DNA from 3 places in the Klebsiella sp. HN106 genome. Region 3 is predicted to be linked to each of the others. Evidence: riboswitches for the same ligand, from Rfam matches in the RefSeq annotation. Region 3 holds a riboswitch; each other region holds the start of a gene.
What was found. A riboswitch is a leader RNA that binds a small molecule or an ion and turns the genes downstream of it on or off. The one in region 3 is predicted to bind thiamine pyrophosphate.
Positions count from the first base shown of each region.

Region 1: another riboswitch for thiamine pyrophosphate. It lies ahead of thiM (hydroxyethylthiazole kinase); the one in region 3 lies ahead of thiB (thiamine ABC transporter substrate binding subunit).
Region 2: another riboswitch for thiamine pyrophosphate. It lies ahead of ACSIPU_RS01430 (TenA family protein); the one in region 3 lies ahead of thiB (thiamine ABC transporter substrate binding subunit).

Region 1 covers NZ_JBLURD010000001.1:1,301,980-1,306,492, reverse strand. Annotated here, with positions in the region: gene ACSIPU_RS06115 (adenine deaminase) at 1-308, opposite strand, end outside; gene ACSIPU_RS06110 (LysR family transcriptional regulator) at 429-1,355, shown strand; TPP riboswitch at 1,714-1,810, shown strand; gene thiM (hydroxyethylthiazole kinase) at 1,845-2,618, shown strand; gene thiD (bifunctional hydroxymethylpyrimidine kinase/phosphomethylpyrimidine kinase) at 2,615-3,415, shown strand; gene fbaB (class I fructose-bisphosphate aldolase) at 3,564-4,513, shown strand, end outside.
Region 2 covers NZ_JBLURD010000001.1:302,694-307,206, forward strand. Annotated here, with positions in the region: gene ACSIPU_RS01415 (ABC transporter substrate-binding protein) at 1-605, opposite strand, end outside; gene ACSIPU_RS01420 (ABC transporter permease) at 630-1,370, opposite strand; gene ACSIPU_RS01425 (ABC transporter ATP-binding protein) at 1,367-2,095, opposite strand; gene ACSIPU_RS01430 (TenA family protein) at 2,092-2,787, opposite strand; TPP riboswitch at 2,857-2,958, opposite strand; gene ACSIPU_RS01435 (Gfo/Idh/MocA family protein) at 3,165-4,337, opposite strand; gene ACSIPU_RS01440 (TIM barrel protein) at 4,352-4,513, opposite strand, start outside.
Region 3 covers NZ_JBLURD010000010.1:7,482-11,994, forward strand. Annotated here, with positions in the region: gene thiP (thiamine/thiamine pyrophosphate ABC transporter permease ThiP) at 1-1,128, opposite strand, end outside; gene thiB (thiamine ABC transporter substrate binding subunit) at 1,104-2,087, opposite strand; TPP riboswitch at 2,119-2,281, opposite strand; gene sgrR (HTH-type transcriptional regulator SgrR) at 2,319-3,974, opposite strand; gene sgrT (glucose uptake inhibitor SgrT) at 4,062-4,214, shown strand; gene ACSIPU_RS20590 (sugar efflux transporter) at 4,443-4,513, shown strand, end outside.

The DNA.
Region 1 (4,513 bases), on a different contig from region 3:
GTGCCCTGAGCCAGCACGATTTCGGCATAGCGTTCAGGCGGCAGGTGAGAGCTTTCAAGGTGAACGTGCGTATCCATCAGCCCCGGCGACAGGAAACATCCCGCCAGCGAGCGGCGTTCGAGGGCATCGGAGCGGCTGCCGCGCGGATGCACGCTGGCGATCGTTTCACCGACGATCCCGACGTCGGCCTCGCGGATTTCTCCGGTGGCCATGTCGACAATCTGCGCGTCGGTTAATAATAAATCGAACGGGGATTCTCCGCGCGCGGCCTGGACGGCGCGGCGGCGGGTTTCAGCACTGCTGGACATAACAACTCCGGCACAAGGATAATGGGGATACTCTAGGGGCAGAGCAAACGTTTGCCCAGATGAATAAATTTATCGCCCGATAACTTCGGGTTATTCTGCATGCTCACCGTTGACGAAAACATGATGACCGAACCCTGGCAGCGGCTGCCCGCGCTCTCTCTCAAGCAGATTCAGTACTTTGTGACCCTGGCCCAGCTGCGTCACTTCACCGACACCGCTAACCGGCTGGCTATCAGCCAGCCGGCGCTAAGCAGCGCGCTGCGGCAAATCGAGACGGTGCTCGGCGGCAAGCTGGTCAACCGTACCGCTTCGGCGGTGACCTTAACCGAGCTGGGGGCGGCGATTTTGCCCCACGCCCGGCGAGTGTTGAGCGTGGCGCAGCTGGCTTTTCAGGATATGCAGCAGATAGTCGAAGCCGGCGGCGACGGAACGGTGCGTATTGGCTTAGTGCCTTCGGTGAGTTCGCTGCTGTTTCCGCTGCTGCCGCAAACGCTGGCCCAGGCGTTTCCGCGCCTGAGGGTGGAGTTTCACGATCAGACCAACGACGCCCTGTTCTGCGAGCTGCAGTCGGGAAAGATAGATTTTGCCGTTGGCGCAATAGACAGTTCGTTACCGCCTGAGCTGCAGGTTTATCCTCTGCGCGAAGATCCGTTTGTGGCGGTGCTGCACGGCGACGATCCGCTGGCCGGGCAGCCGCATCTGCCGTGGAAGCTGCTCGCGGGGCGCGATATCGCGGTGTTTTCAAAGGGCAATATTCAGCGTCTGGTCGGCGCGCTGGCCGAGAGCCATCGCCTCACGCTGAATACGCGTTATCAGGTTGACTATATCGAGACGCTTTACGGCCTGGTGCGCTCGCGGCTGGCGGTGGCGATTCTGCCTGAGCTTTATACTACCCACCTTCAGGATCCGGTGTTAAAGGTGGCGCAGCTTCAGCAGCCCGCGCTGACGCGAACCGTGGCACTGATGCGCGGACCGCAGCCTCTGCCGCCGCTGATCGAGGAATGTTTTGCACTATTACTGAGTTCGCTGCGGGAAGTGAATCTATAGCGGGCGTTGCTCTCTCTACGGCTTGTGGTGAAATGCGAGAGAGGTAACGAAATAGTTTTTGTACCCTTTAAAATCAAAGGGTTATGCCTCTTTAAAAAATTAATTTGTTGCAGAAATGTCAGTAGATTATTCCGTGCGAATAAAGTTGATATAAAACAATAGGATACATTTAGAGAGTTCCCCGCGCGAGCGGGGATAAACCGGGCGCGCCAGGCCCTGGAAAATCTCAGACAGAGAGTTCCCCGCGCGAGCGGGGATAGTCCTTCCCCATGCATGTTGGAACAAATCTTGCCGAGCCGGGCCAGCTTGCGTTGTCCGGCGACTTACCGTAACCTGCCCGCTGAGAACGTTTTTATCTCTCAATGACTCGGGGTGCCCTTCCTTGTGAAGGCTGAGAAAAACCCGTACCACCTGATCTGGATAATGCCAGCGTAGGGAAGTCAGAGACCGCAGGGTCGTCGCTTCTTCATCGCCTGGCGGGAGCAAACGATGTCTGACCTGCTGAACCCCGCGCATATTGCCCATCTGCGGCACCTTTTTCACCGCCATTCTCCCCTTGTTCACTGCATGACCAACGACGTGGTGCAGACCTTTACCGCCAACGTCCTGTTAGCGATTGGCGCATCGCCGGCGATGGTTATCGATCCGGACGAAGCCAGCCAGTTTGCCGCCATTGCCGATGCGCTGCTGATTAATGTCGGCACGCTGACCGTTGAGCGTGCGGAGGCGATGCGCGCGGCGGCGCGTAGCGCAACGCAGGCGGGCAAACCCTGGACGCTGGACCCGGTAGCGGTCGGCGCGCTGACCTTACGGACAGAATTTTGTCTGGAGCTGCTAGCGCTGCAGCCTGCCGCCGTTCGCGGTAATGCGTCGGAAATCATGGCGCTGGCCGGAATGAGCGGCGGCGGGCGCGGCGTCGATACGACCGATACCGCCGCCGCAGCGCTGCCCGCAGCCCAGGCGTTAGCCCGCCAGCTGAATACCGTGGTCGCGGTGACCGGGGAGGTTGATTACGTCACCGACGGCCAGCGCATTCGCATGGTCACCGGCGGCGATCCGCTGATGACCCGGGTGGTCGGCACCGGCTGCGCGCTGTCGGCGGTGGTTGCCGCCGCTGCGGCGATGCCCGGCGATCGGCTGGAGAACGTGGCCGCGGCCTGCGGGCTGATGAAGCTCGCGGGGGGGAAAGCGGCGCAGCAGGGCGGCCCCGGCAGCTTTACTCCCGCCTTCCTCGATGCGCTCTATGCGGGAGGCGATCTGTGAAACGAATTAATGCGCTAACCATCGCCGGCACCGACCCGAGCGGCGGTGCGGGGATCCAGGCGGATCTCAAAACCTTCTCGGCGCTGGGGGCATACGGCTGCTCGGTCATCACCGCGCTGGTGGCGCAAAACACCCTTGGCGTCCAGTCGGTTTATCGTATAGAGCCTGATTTTGTCGCCGCGCAGCTCGATTCCGTCTTCAGCGATGTGCGCATCGATACCACCAAAATCGGGATGCTGGCGGAAACTGATATCGTTGAAGCGGTGGCGGAACGGCTGGCGCGTTATCAGATTAAAAATGTGGTGCTGGATACGGTCATGTTGGCGAAAAGCGGCGATCCGCTGCTCTCGGCGTCGGCGGTGGAAACGCTGCGCCAGCGCCTGCTGCCGCAGGTCTCGCTGATCACTCCGAACCTGCCGGAAGCGGCGGCGCTGCTGGATGCGCCGCATGCCAGAACGGAACAGGAGATGCTGGAGCAGGGCAGAGCGCTGCTGGGCATGGGCTGTGGAGCGGTATTAATGAAAGGCGGCCATCTCGATGATGCGGAAAGCCCGGACTGGCTGTTTACCCGCGAAGAGGAGCGGCGTTTTACCGCGCCGAGAGTCCAGACTAAAAATACCCACGGTACCGGCTGTACGCTATCGGCGGCGCTGGCGGCCCTGCGTCCGCGTTACGAGGATTGGGGGCGAACCGTGGCGGAAGCCAAAGGCTGGCTGTCGGCGGCGCTGGCGCAGGCGGATTCGCTGGAAGTGGGACACGGCATCGGTCCGGTACACCATTTTCACGCCTGGTGGTAAACGGCAAGACAACGGGTCAGCAGACTATGCTGAAAAAATAGGCTCCCGGCTGGAAAATCTGCTGAGTCGGTACCAGGCTTAACCTGCCCAAAATAATTGGGTTGGGAAAACGCATGCCGGTTTCGACCGGCACTTACGGGAGATAGCTATGACTGATATTACGCAGTTGCTTGGCAAAGATGCCGACACGCTTTTACAGCACCGCTGTATGACAATTCCAGCCGACCAGCTCTATTTACCGGGGGCGGATTACGTCGATCGGGTGATGGTTGATAACAACCGTCCGCCGGCGGTGCTGCGTAATATGCAAACCCTGTATAACACCGGCCGCCTGGCGGGAACCGGCTATCTGTCGATCCTGCCGGTCGACCAGGGCGTAGAGCATTCTGCTGGCGCCTCTTTTGCCGCCAACCCGCTGTACTTTGATCCGAAAAATATCGTCGAACTGGCCATTGAGGCCGGTTGTAACTGCGTGGCCTCCACCTATGGCGTGCTGGCCTCGGTATCGCGCCGCTATGCGCACCGCATCCCCTTCCTGGTCAAGCTGAACCATAACGAAACGCTGAGCTACCCGACCGAATATGACCAGACGCTGTATGCCAGCGTCGAGCAGGCGTTCAATATGGGGGCCGTGGCGGTCGGGGCGACGATCTATTTCGGTTCCGAACAGTCCCGTCGGCAAATCGAAGAGATTTCCGCCGCTTTTGAGCGCGCGCACGAGCTTGGTCTGGTGACCGTGCTGTGGGCCTATTTGCGTAATTCGGCGTTTAAGAAAGATGGCGTCGACTACCACGTTTCCGCTGACTTAACCGGTCAGGCCAACCACCTGGCGGCGACCATCGGCGCGGATATCGTGAAGCAGAAAATGGCGGAAAACAACGGCGGCTATAAAGCGGTGAACTTCGGCTATACCGATGACCGGGTTTATAGCAAGCTCACCAGCGATAATCCGATTGACCTGGTGCGTTACCAGCTGGCGAACTGCTATATGGGCCGCGCCGGGCTGATTAACTCCGGCGGCGCGGCGGGCGGGGAAACCGATCTGTCCGACGCCGTACGCACCGCGGTTATCAATAAGCGCGCAGGCGGCATGGGGCT
Region 2 (4,513 bases), on a different contig from region 3:
TAATCCTCGACGTTCATCACCTGCGGATCTTTCCCCTGAAGCTGCAGTTCCAGCGCTTCGATATTACGATAGCCGCCAATCACCGCATCGACCTGTCCGGCCAGCAGGGCGCTGGTCAGCTGAAAGTTAACATTGATGAGCTTGATGCTTTTGGGATCGATTTTCGCGTGCTGTGCCATAGTGGCCAGCGTCGCTTGTTCGATTCCGCTTACCGAATACCCCACTTTTTTGCCCTGCAGATCGGCGGGAGATTTGATGCTTTTATCCAGCGCGATCACCGTGTTCAGCGGCGAATTAATCAGCGTGCCGACGCGGACCAGCGGCAGACCTTCATCGGCAAAAAAATGCACCTGCGGCTGGTAGGTAATCGCCAGGTCCGCCTGGCGGGCGGCGACTAATCGCGGCGGCAGCGCCGGGTCGGACGGTGGCACAATTTTAACGTCCAGACCCGCCTCTTTAAAGGCGCCAATCTGTTCAGCCACCACGATCGGCGCGTGGTCGGGATTGATATACCAGTCCAGCACCAGGGTGAGTTTTTCATTGGCCAGCGCCTGACCGCTGAACAGCGCGGCAAGCGTGATACCGGCATAAATACGTTTACGCATGGTTAGTCCTTTTATTTAAGAGCGTCATTCCGGCGTCCAGTTAATCAGCCGGTGTAAAAAAGCATCCACCGCCAGCCACAGCAGGACGGTCAGTAGCACCAGAATAAACAGGGCTGCAAAGCAGATATCGGTTTGCAGACGGGCATTGGCGTTAAGCATGACGTAGCCCAGTCCTTCGGCTGAACCGACCCATTCGCCGATAATCGCCCCGATGGGCGCGACGGCGGCCGCCATCCGCAGACCGGAACCGAGGGCCGGAAGGGCAGCCATCATGCGGACGTGGCGCAGCTGCGCGCCAAAAGAGGCGCCCATGGTGCGCGCGAGGTCAAGATAGTCCTGGTTAACCCGGCGCAGCCCGTCAAAAAACGCCGAGGTGACGGGAAAGAAGATCACCAGCACCGCCATCATAACCTTGGCGCTCATCCCGAAGCCGAACCACAGTACCAGCAGCGGGGCAAGGGCAAAGACCGGGATCGCCTGGCTGGTCAGCACCAACGGCATCAGCCAACGCTGAAGGCGCGGCGAAACAATCATGCACAGCGCCAGTATCACGCCGAGCAGAACGCCGAGCGCGAGACCGCTGAGGATCTCGCTTAATGTGATCAGCGTGTGCCCACCGAGGTAGGCGCGGTTAACCCACAGGGCGCTTGCCACCGCCGAAGGCGAAGGCAGCAGAAAGGCGGGAATGCCGCTGCGGGTCACCAGCCACCAAATCAGGAGCAGGCCGCAGAACACCACGGCGGCGCGAAACAGTTTTGCGCTCATTCGTTAGCCCTTATCAGCTGTTGCAGCAACTCCGCCTGACCGGCTAATAGCGCCGGATCGTCCGGCGCGCGCGGCGGTATGCCGGACAAGCGATGCGTGTCGTCAATCCCGCCGGGGGCCGGGGAAAGGACGAGCAGACGGTGGCTCAGACGGCAGGCTTCCATCGGATCGTGGGTGATCAGTACAACGGTCCGGTTCACCAACAGCCGGGCGGCCAGGGACTGAATACGCGTGCGGGTAATCGTGTCGAGCGCGGAAAAGGGCTCGTCCATCAGCACGATGGGCCGGTCTTCGTAGAGCGTACGCGCCAGCGCCGCACGCTGACGCATGCCGCCGGAGAGAGCGGCCGGGCGGTCATCGGCGCAGTGTTCAAGCCCAACCTGCTGTAGCAGCGTGGTGACGCGCAGGTGATCGATGCGCTCCCCGCGCAGGCGCGCCCCCAGCGAGACGTTGTCGCGCACGCTTAGCCACGGGTAAAGCAGATCTTTTTGCCCCATCCACGCCAGGCGTCCGGCAATCGGCAGGCCATCGCTGGCGCGAACTTCGCCCCCAGAGGCTTTCGCCAGCCCGGAGATGATGCGCAGGAGGCTGGTTTTACCGGCGCCGCTGGCCCCCAGCAGCGAGCTCCACTGGCCGCCGGGAATAGAAAACGTCAAATTGTCGAAGATCGGTCGCAAACCAAAGCGCAGGCTCAGTCCGCGTACTTCGATGCCGGGAGCCATCACGCCTGGCGCTCCGCGAGGACGTTAAGGCCCATTTGCCAGAAGTTAGCCTCCAGGCGCGTAGCGGTCGTGAAAATGGCGCTGAGTTCGGCAAAACGCGCTTCGCCGCCGCGCTGCTGCCAGAGGGTTTCCAGCAGGTTTAAGGCTGCATTGACGCCGTTAAGGTAGCCCTCATCACCGTAGTTGCGGATCCACGAGGCATACGGGTTGGCAGTCAGCCGGGTCGCCGGGTCGTGCAGCAGACCGAGGCCGATTTCCGCATAGCCGGCCACGCAGGGCATCAGCGCCGCCAGTAGATCCAGCGCATCGCCGGCGTGGCCAATGTCCAGTACGTAGCGGGTATAATTTACCGTTTCAGCGGCTTCCTCTTCAGCCGCCATCGTCGCTTCATCCAGCCCCCATCCCGTACAGTAGCCGACGTGCAGCGGCAGTTCGTCGAGAATGGCGTTCATGGACGCGGCGGCAACGCGCATTTCCGCGAGGGTACGCAGCTTGCTCACCAGCAGCGCGTAGCTGCGGGCAAAGTGGATCAGGAACAGGTAGTCCTGCGTCAGATAGCGACGAAAAGCGGGTTCGGGAAGGGTGCCATCGGCAAGCTGGCGCAGGAAGGGATGGGCGACGTAGCGCTGCCAGTCAGCACCGGCCTGCAGGCGCAGACGACCATAAATACCCTGAGTAAATGCGGGAAGAATCACAGGACCTCCTGATAATAGGGAGATCCGGGCGTGCTGAATGAAGTGTGAACAGGCAATGGCGCAAAACTGGCGGAAATGCCGACCCGTCCCTTCGCTGGCATGACCCAGATCAGGTTCAAAGGGTTCGGCTTACGCCATCTCAGCCCTCACGGGACACCCCTCGGTTTGGCACCTGTTATACGACATTCGCTTTTTGATTACAATGCTGTGAACTTGCCGAAAATTGGTGACACTGTCACGTTAAGACACTGCGATAAATGGCCGTTGTGCGTCATTTTGGCCCGGTGGCGGCTGGCGTCTTGCCGGGCGCAGAACGGCCCGATTCTCTTTGGCCGGGCAAGGCGTCAGCCGCCCCCCCGGCAAATATTATTTATGGATTAATGGAAATCGACCCAGCGGGCGCCACTGTCTGCTGAACGTACGCAGTTCTCAACCCAATGCACGCCGAGCGCACCGGCTTTGGCATCCGGGTACCAGAAGTTTTCCAGCAAAGCAGTGTCGCAACGATCGGTAGCATCCATGGCGATGGCGAAGCGGCGGTACAAATTCGACCAGGCCTCAAACAGCCCTTCGGGATGGCCACCGCCGATCCGGTCATCGTGCAGAGCCAGCGGGTCCAGATAGGGCATACCGCGTTCGAGAATGCGCACCGGCTCGCCCTGAATCTCATAGCGCAGCTGATTCGGCTGTTCATCCCACCACTCAAGGCTGGCTTTTTCTCCGACGATACGGACTTTCTGCCCGTGCATTGAGCCGCTGTTGACCGCCGAGCACCACATCGAACCCACGGCGCCGTTGTCGTACTCCATCAGCACATGCGCGTTATCCTCCAGCGGCGCGCGGCTTTTGACAAAGCTCTGGCGGGAGCACATCAGGCGAGTGATATTGAGCTTCGGCGCCATGGTCTCCGCCAGAAACAGCGGGTGAGTGGCGAGATCGCCCAGAACGTAGCTGGGGCCAACAAACTTCGGGTCCACTCGCCAGCGGGTACTGGGGTTTTCCTGCTCCACAGGCTGGTTATGAAAACCGTGGGCGAACTGCATATTGATAATGCGGATCTCGCCCAGCAGCCCCTGCTCAATCATCTGCCGCGCCTGCAGAATCAGCTGATGACCGGCGTAGCCGTAAGTCACGCCGACGATTTTGCGCTGTTTTTCGCTCAGGGCCACCAGCGCATCGGCCTCTTCGCCGGTAAAACAGAGCGGTTTTTCGCAGACCACATGCAATCCGGCCTCCAGCGCTGCGCGGCAAATGGCGTAGTGGGTATTGTTCGGCGTAGCGATGGAAACGGCTTCAATACCGTCCTCCCGCGCGGCCTCTTCGCGAAACAGCGTTTCGTAGTCGGGGTAACAGCGCCCGGCCTCCACGCCCAGCTGCTGGCCAAACTCACGCCCGCGCTGAGCGTCAATATCGAAGGCCCCTGCCAGCAGGGTAAACGTGCCGTCGCGCAGCGCCGCGGAGCGGTGAATATAACCAATCTGGCTGCTTCCGCCGCCGCCCACCATACCCCAGCGTAACGACCGGCCAACAGGTTTAATACCGTTAATCATGTTTCATCTCCCGATTAAAAACCAACCGAATGCAGGTAGCGCAGGCTTTCCGTGACCGCCTTAAGGCTGCCCTCGACGTTGCGCGGGTCGCGCTCTTGCTCAATGGTGATCCAGCCTTGATAGCCGCGTTTGTCGAGAAAGGCGCGCACCGCCGGATAATCAATGGCGCCGCTGCC
Region 3 (4,513 bases):
CATGCCGCTCAGCTCAAGCGCCTGACCGGCGAGAGGGCGACGGCGGGCGCGGAGCTCACGGCTGCTCCACAGCAGCATCATGGTCAGGATGACGCTTAAGAGTCCGGCGGCAAGGGCGATACGCAGCGATGTCCACAGCGCCTGCCAAAGCGCAGGCTGCTGCAGCACGCTAAACAGATTGCTGTTCAGCCCGTCGCCTATCACCGCCAGCAGCGGCGGTAGCAGCAGCAAAAGCGCAGCGCCGATCAGCGCCGTGTCGCACAGCCGGCTATATAGCCGGTCGTCGGGATCGCGCCAGCCGCGGATATGACTGGCCCCGATGGCGAGCGCTTTACTCAGGCGCTGGCTAAGCAACACCAGCCCGAGACAGCAGATCATCTGGATAAGCGCCAGCATCGCCGCGCGCGCCGGGTCGTAGTCGAAATTGAGAGCCTGGTAAATCGCCAGCTCGATCGTCGTGGCCCGCGGTCCTCCGCCCAGCGACAGCACGGTTGCAAAGCTGGCGAAACAGAGCATAAAGATCAGCGCCGCAACGGGCGGGATTTGCCGCCGCAGCCACGGCCATTCAACCAGCCGGAAAAAGACGTAGCCGCGCATGCCGAGCTGGGCGGCGATTTGCCGCTGCTCGCCGGGGATATTTTCCAGCGTCTGCAGCAGCAGGCGCGTAGCCATCGGCATATTAAAGAACACGTGCGCCAGCAGGATCCCCTGTAGCCCGTAGGGCGAGAATTCCCACTGCCAGCCGAACGCGTTGCATAATTCAGCCAGCCATCCCTGACGACCGTAGACGCTCAGAATACCGAAGACCGCCACCAGTACCGGCAGGATTAAGGTCATCGCGCAAAGGCGCAGCAGCAGCGTGCGCCCGGGGAAACGTCGCCGGTACAGAGCGCGGGCGAGGAAGATTGCCGGTAGCACCGAAAAAAGCGCGGAAAGGAAGGCCTGCCAGAAGGAGAAACGCACCACGTGCCAGAGATAGCCGTCGCTGATAAGCGCTTTCCAGGTGGTCTCCGGGGCGCTGAACCATAGCGCCAGAAAGGCGGCCAGCGCCACGACGACCAGAACGATGGCCGCCGTGAGTCCCGGCAGGAGCCAGCCGAAAGCTAGCGGCTGACGGCGCGTTGCCATGCGCTAATCCAGTTCTGACGTTCGGCGGCCACCTGTTGCGGTGTAAATTCGAGGGTCGTCTGCGGTTTCATCAGCGCGTCAAAGCCTGGCGGAAGCGCAACCTGAGTGACCGGATACATCCAGTTGCCGGTGGGGATCGCATTCTGGAAGCCCGGCGATACCATAAATTTGAGGAATTTTTCCGCCAGTTCCGGCTGCTTGCTGGCCGCGGTGCGGGCGGCGACTTCGACCTGCAAATAGTGTCCTTCAGCGAAGTTTGCCGCGGCGTAGTTATCCTTCTTCTCTTCGATAATGTGGTAAGCCGGGGAGGTGGTGTAGCTCAGCACCAGATCGCTTTCGCCTTTCAGGAACAGGCCGTAGGCTTCGCTCCAGCCTTTGGTGACGGTGACGGTTTTCGCCGCCAGCTTCTGCCAGGCTTCCGGCGCTTTATCGCCGTAGACTTTTTGCATCCACAGCAGCAGGCCCAGACCCGGCGTGCTGGTACGCGGATCTTCATAAATCACCCGCCATTTTTGCTCGCCCTCAACCAGCTCTTTCAGGCTCCTGGGCGGATTTTTCAGCTTGTTTTTATCGTAAACAAAGGCGAAATAGCCGTAATCGAACGGGACGAAGGTGTCGTTGTTCCAGCCGCCGGGTACGTTCACCGCGCTGGCAGGGACGCCGCTTTTGGCGAACAGCTTACTTTGCGAAGCCGCTTCCAGCAGGTTGTTATCCAGCCCCAGCACTACGTCGGCTTTGCTGTTTTTGCCTTCCATCCGCAGACGATTGAGCAGCGAGACGCCATCTTCCAGCGCCACGAACTTCAGCTCGCAGCCGCAGTCGGCTTCAAAGGCTTTTTTAACCGCCGGGCCAGGGCCCCAGTCGGCGGAGAATGAGTCGTAGGTATAAACGGTGAGCAGCGGTTTGGCAAAAACGGGCGCGGCGGCCAGCGCCAGCAGGGGGAGTAATTTTTTCAACACTTTGCACCTCAGAAAAAGGGGTGGCAAAGGATTTTGAGAGGGCCTCAAATCCCTTCGCCGGCGTTATCCGGATCAGGTTCGACGGGTATTTTCTCAGCCCATACGCTTTATCTTCGGGTTGTTTCCGCGCTAACCGCGCGTTGAAGCAACTTGAATGAGATTGCGTATGTTTATTAGCACCCCGTTGAGAACGGCAGTTAGTGTAATGATTTTGTCAGCGGACTGAAAGCATTACGGCTCCGGCGGCGCGAACCACGCGGATTTAAAGTCAAACCAGCCGAGCGTGTTCATACGTACGCCGCGCATACTGCGCTGCCCCTGGATCATCAGCCAGTGGTGAATGAGCGGCACCACGGTTTGATTGGCCAACAGCTGCTGGCTCCAGGTCGCCGGATTCAGCTCACCCGCGCGCCAGCGAGCGGCGTCCTGCTCCCAGTCGATGGGGATACAATTGCGAATCAGGGGAACTTCATACAGCCAGGCAAACAGGGAGAAATCGATCGGCAGCGTAAAGTTGGCGCTGTTGAGCCATACGTCGCTGACCACCTCACCGCGGTGCCACTCCTGATACTCCAGCTCCTGGATCTCCAGCTTAACCTGATGCTCGGCCAGCAGCGTCGCCATGATCCCGCCCATCACGCGATGCTCGACGTGGTCCTGGTAGTAGGTCAGCCTGACCGTTTCAAGACCGGGCGGTTTTTCACAGGCGTGGCTGCGCGCATGATGCCAGCGGGGCAGCAGGCCATACGCCGGGAACCAGTTGCCCTGATAGTGCTCGCCCGCGTGATAGAGCAGATTAGCGGGCTGGAATACATAGCTTAGCCACTGGCGTACCGCGCTGTTCGCGCCGAGCGGGCTACGGGCATCGAACAGCAGGTAATAACACCCCTCTTCCAGACGGCTTTCCACCGCCTTTTCGCTTTGCGTGGTGCCCTGTAACGTTAACCCACCGTTGGGCTCTTCGCTGATTTCCGGCAGAACCCAGACGTTCACTTCATCGATCAGTGCCCGGTAGCCGAAATAGTCATCGAAGGCGTGAATTTTGAGCTGGTTCTGATTATTACGCACAACCGAGTAAGGCCCTGTCCCCACGGGGATGCTGGAGAAATTCTCCATCGTACGCCACTCATGCGGAAGGATCATGGCCGGTACCTGGCTTAACAACCACGGTAGCCAGCGGTCGGGTTGGCTGAGATGAATGTCGAGAGTCCAGGCGGTGGGGGAGTCGATACGCTCGATGTGAGAGAAGAGCGGCAGCGTGTTACTGCGCTGCAGGGAGGTGATGACATCCTCCATCTCCAGCTCACGCCCATGGTGAAAATGAATGCCTGGACGCAGAAAAAAACGCCAGTGGGTCGGCGCGATCTGCTGCCAATGGTGAGCAATATCGGCTTCCAGTTCCCCATTTTCCTCATTTACTCGCGTCAGGGCGCTAAAAATCTGCCGGGCAATATGGGTTTCCGAGCGGCGCAGCGCGCTGCCGGGCAGCAGATTTTTCATCGGCCGGTAGTAGAGCACGCGCAGGATATGCCGACCCTGGCGAAAGCTGCGGCCTAAATGGGAAACCAGCATTTGGCGGACGGCGGCTTTATCGCCAACCAGCTGCACCAGCTGATCGATTCTGTCCTGCTCCAGCAGATCTTCCGCCCTCTGCTGCTGCAGCGCGAGACCGGTATAGAGAAAAGCGAGCCGGGAACGCTTGCCGCGTCCGGCCTCCGCCTCCCAGGTCAGCCAGCCGCGCGCCTCCATCATGTTGAGTAAGGTACGCATATGACGACGCGAGCAGCTTAGCATCTCTGCCAGTTCATTCAGCGTTGTCTCCTGCGACTTGCCGTCGCAGCACTGCCACAGGCGGATGAACTGCTGTTGTAAACGACCGGAAGACATAAAAGGGGAACTCCTGATAAAAACTCAGCAATTTATTACTTCCTATATTAAGTCAATAATCAACGTCGATGAAGCGAGGAGGTGAATATGATGGGGTCAACCATTAAACAGTTCTACCAACGCTACTTTTCTGCGACGCAGGATGCGTCATGGCTGGCCCGCCTGATGGCAGGAAGACAGCAGGAAATTCTCGGCGAACTGATGCAGTGGGGAGTTACGTCGCAGGCCTCTGATCATTGACTTGCAGACATCATGTGTGACTGAGTATTGGTGTTATACTCGTCGTCTTTCAAGCTGCAGGTGCGTTGGCTGCGCCCGCTCGCCCAGGTCACATAGTTATCTATGTTCCCAGGGACTTACGTTCTGGCCGCCTGCCCGCAACTCGAAATCCATAGAGTATAGAATCACCCGCCAGCAGAAAACTTCTGCTGGCTTTTTTCGTTTTCTTCGCGTGCTTAAGGATATTTCATGCTGTGGTTAATGACGATGGGTCGACGTCTTAACGGCGTTTACGCCGCTTTTATGCTTGTCGCTTTCAT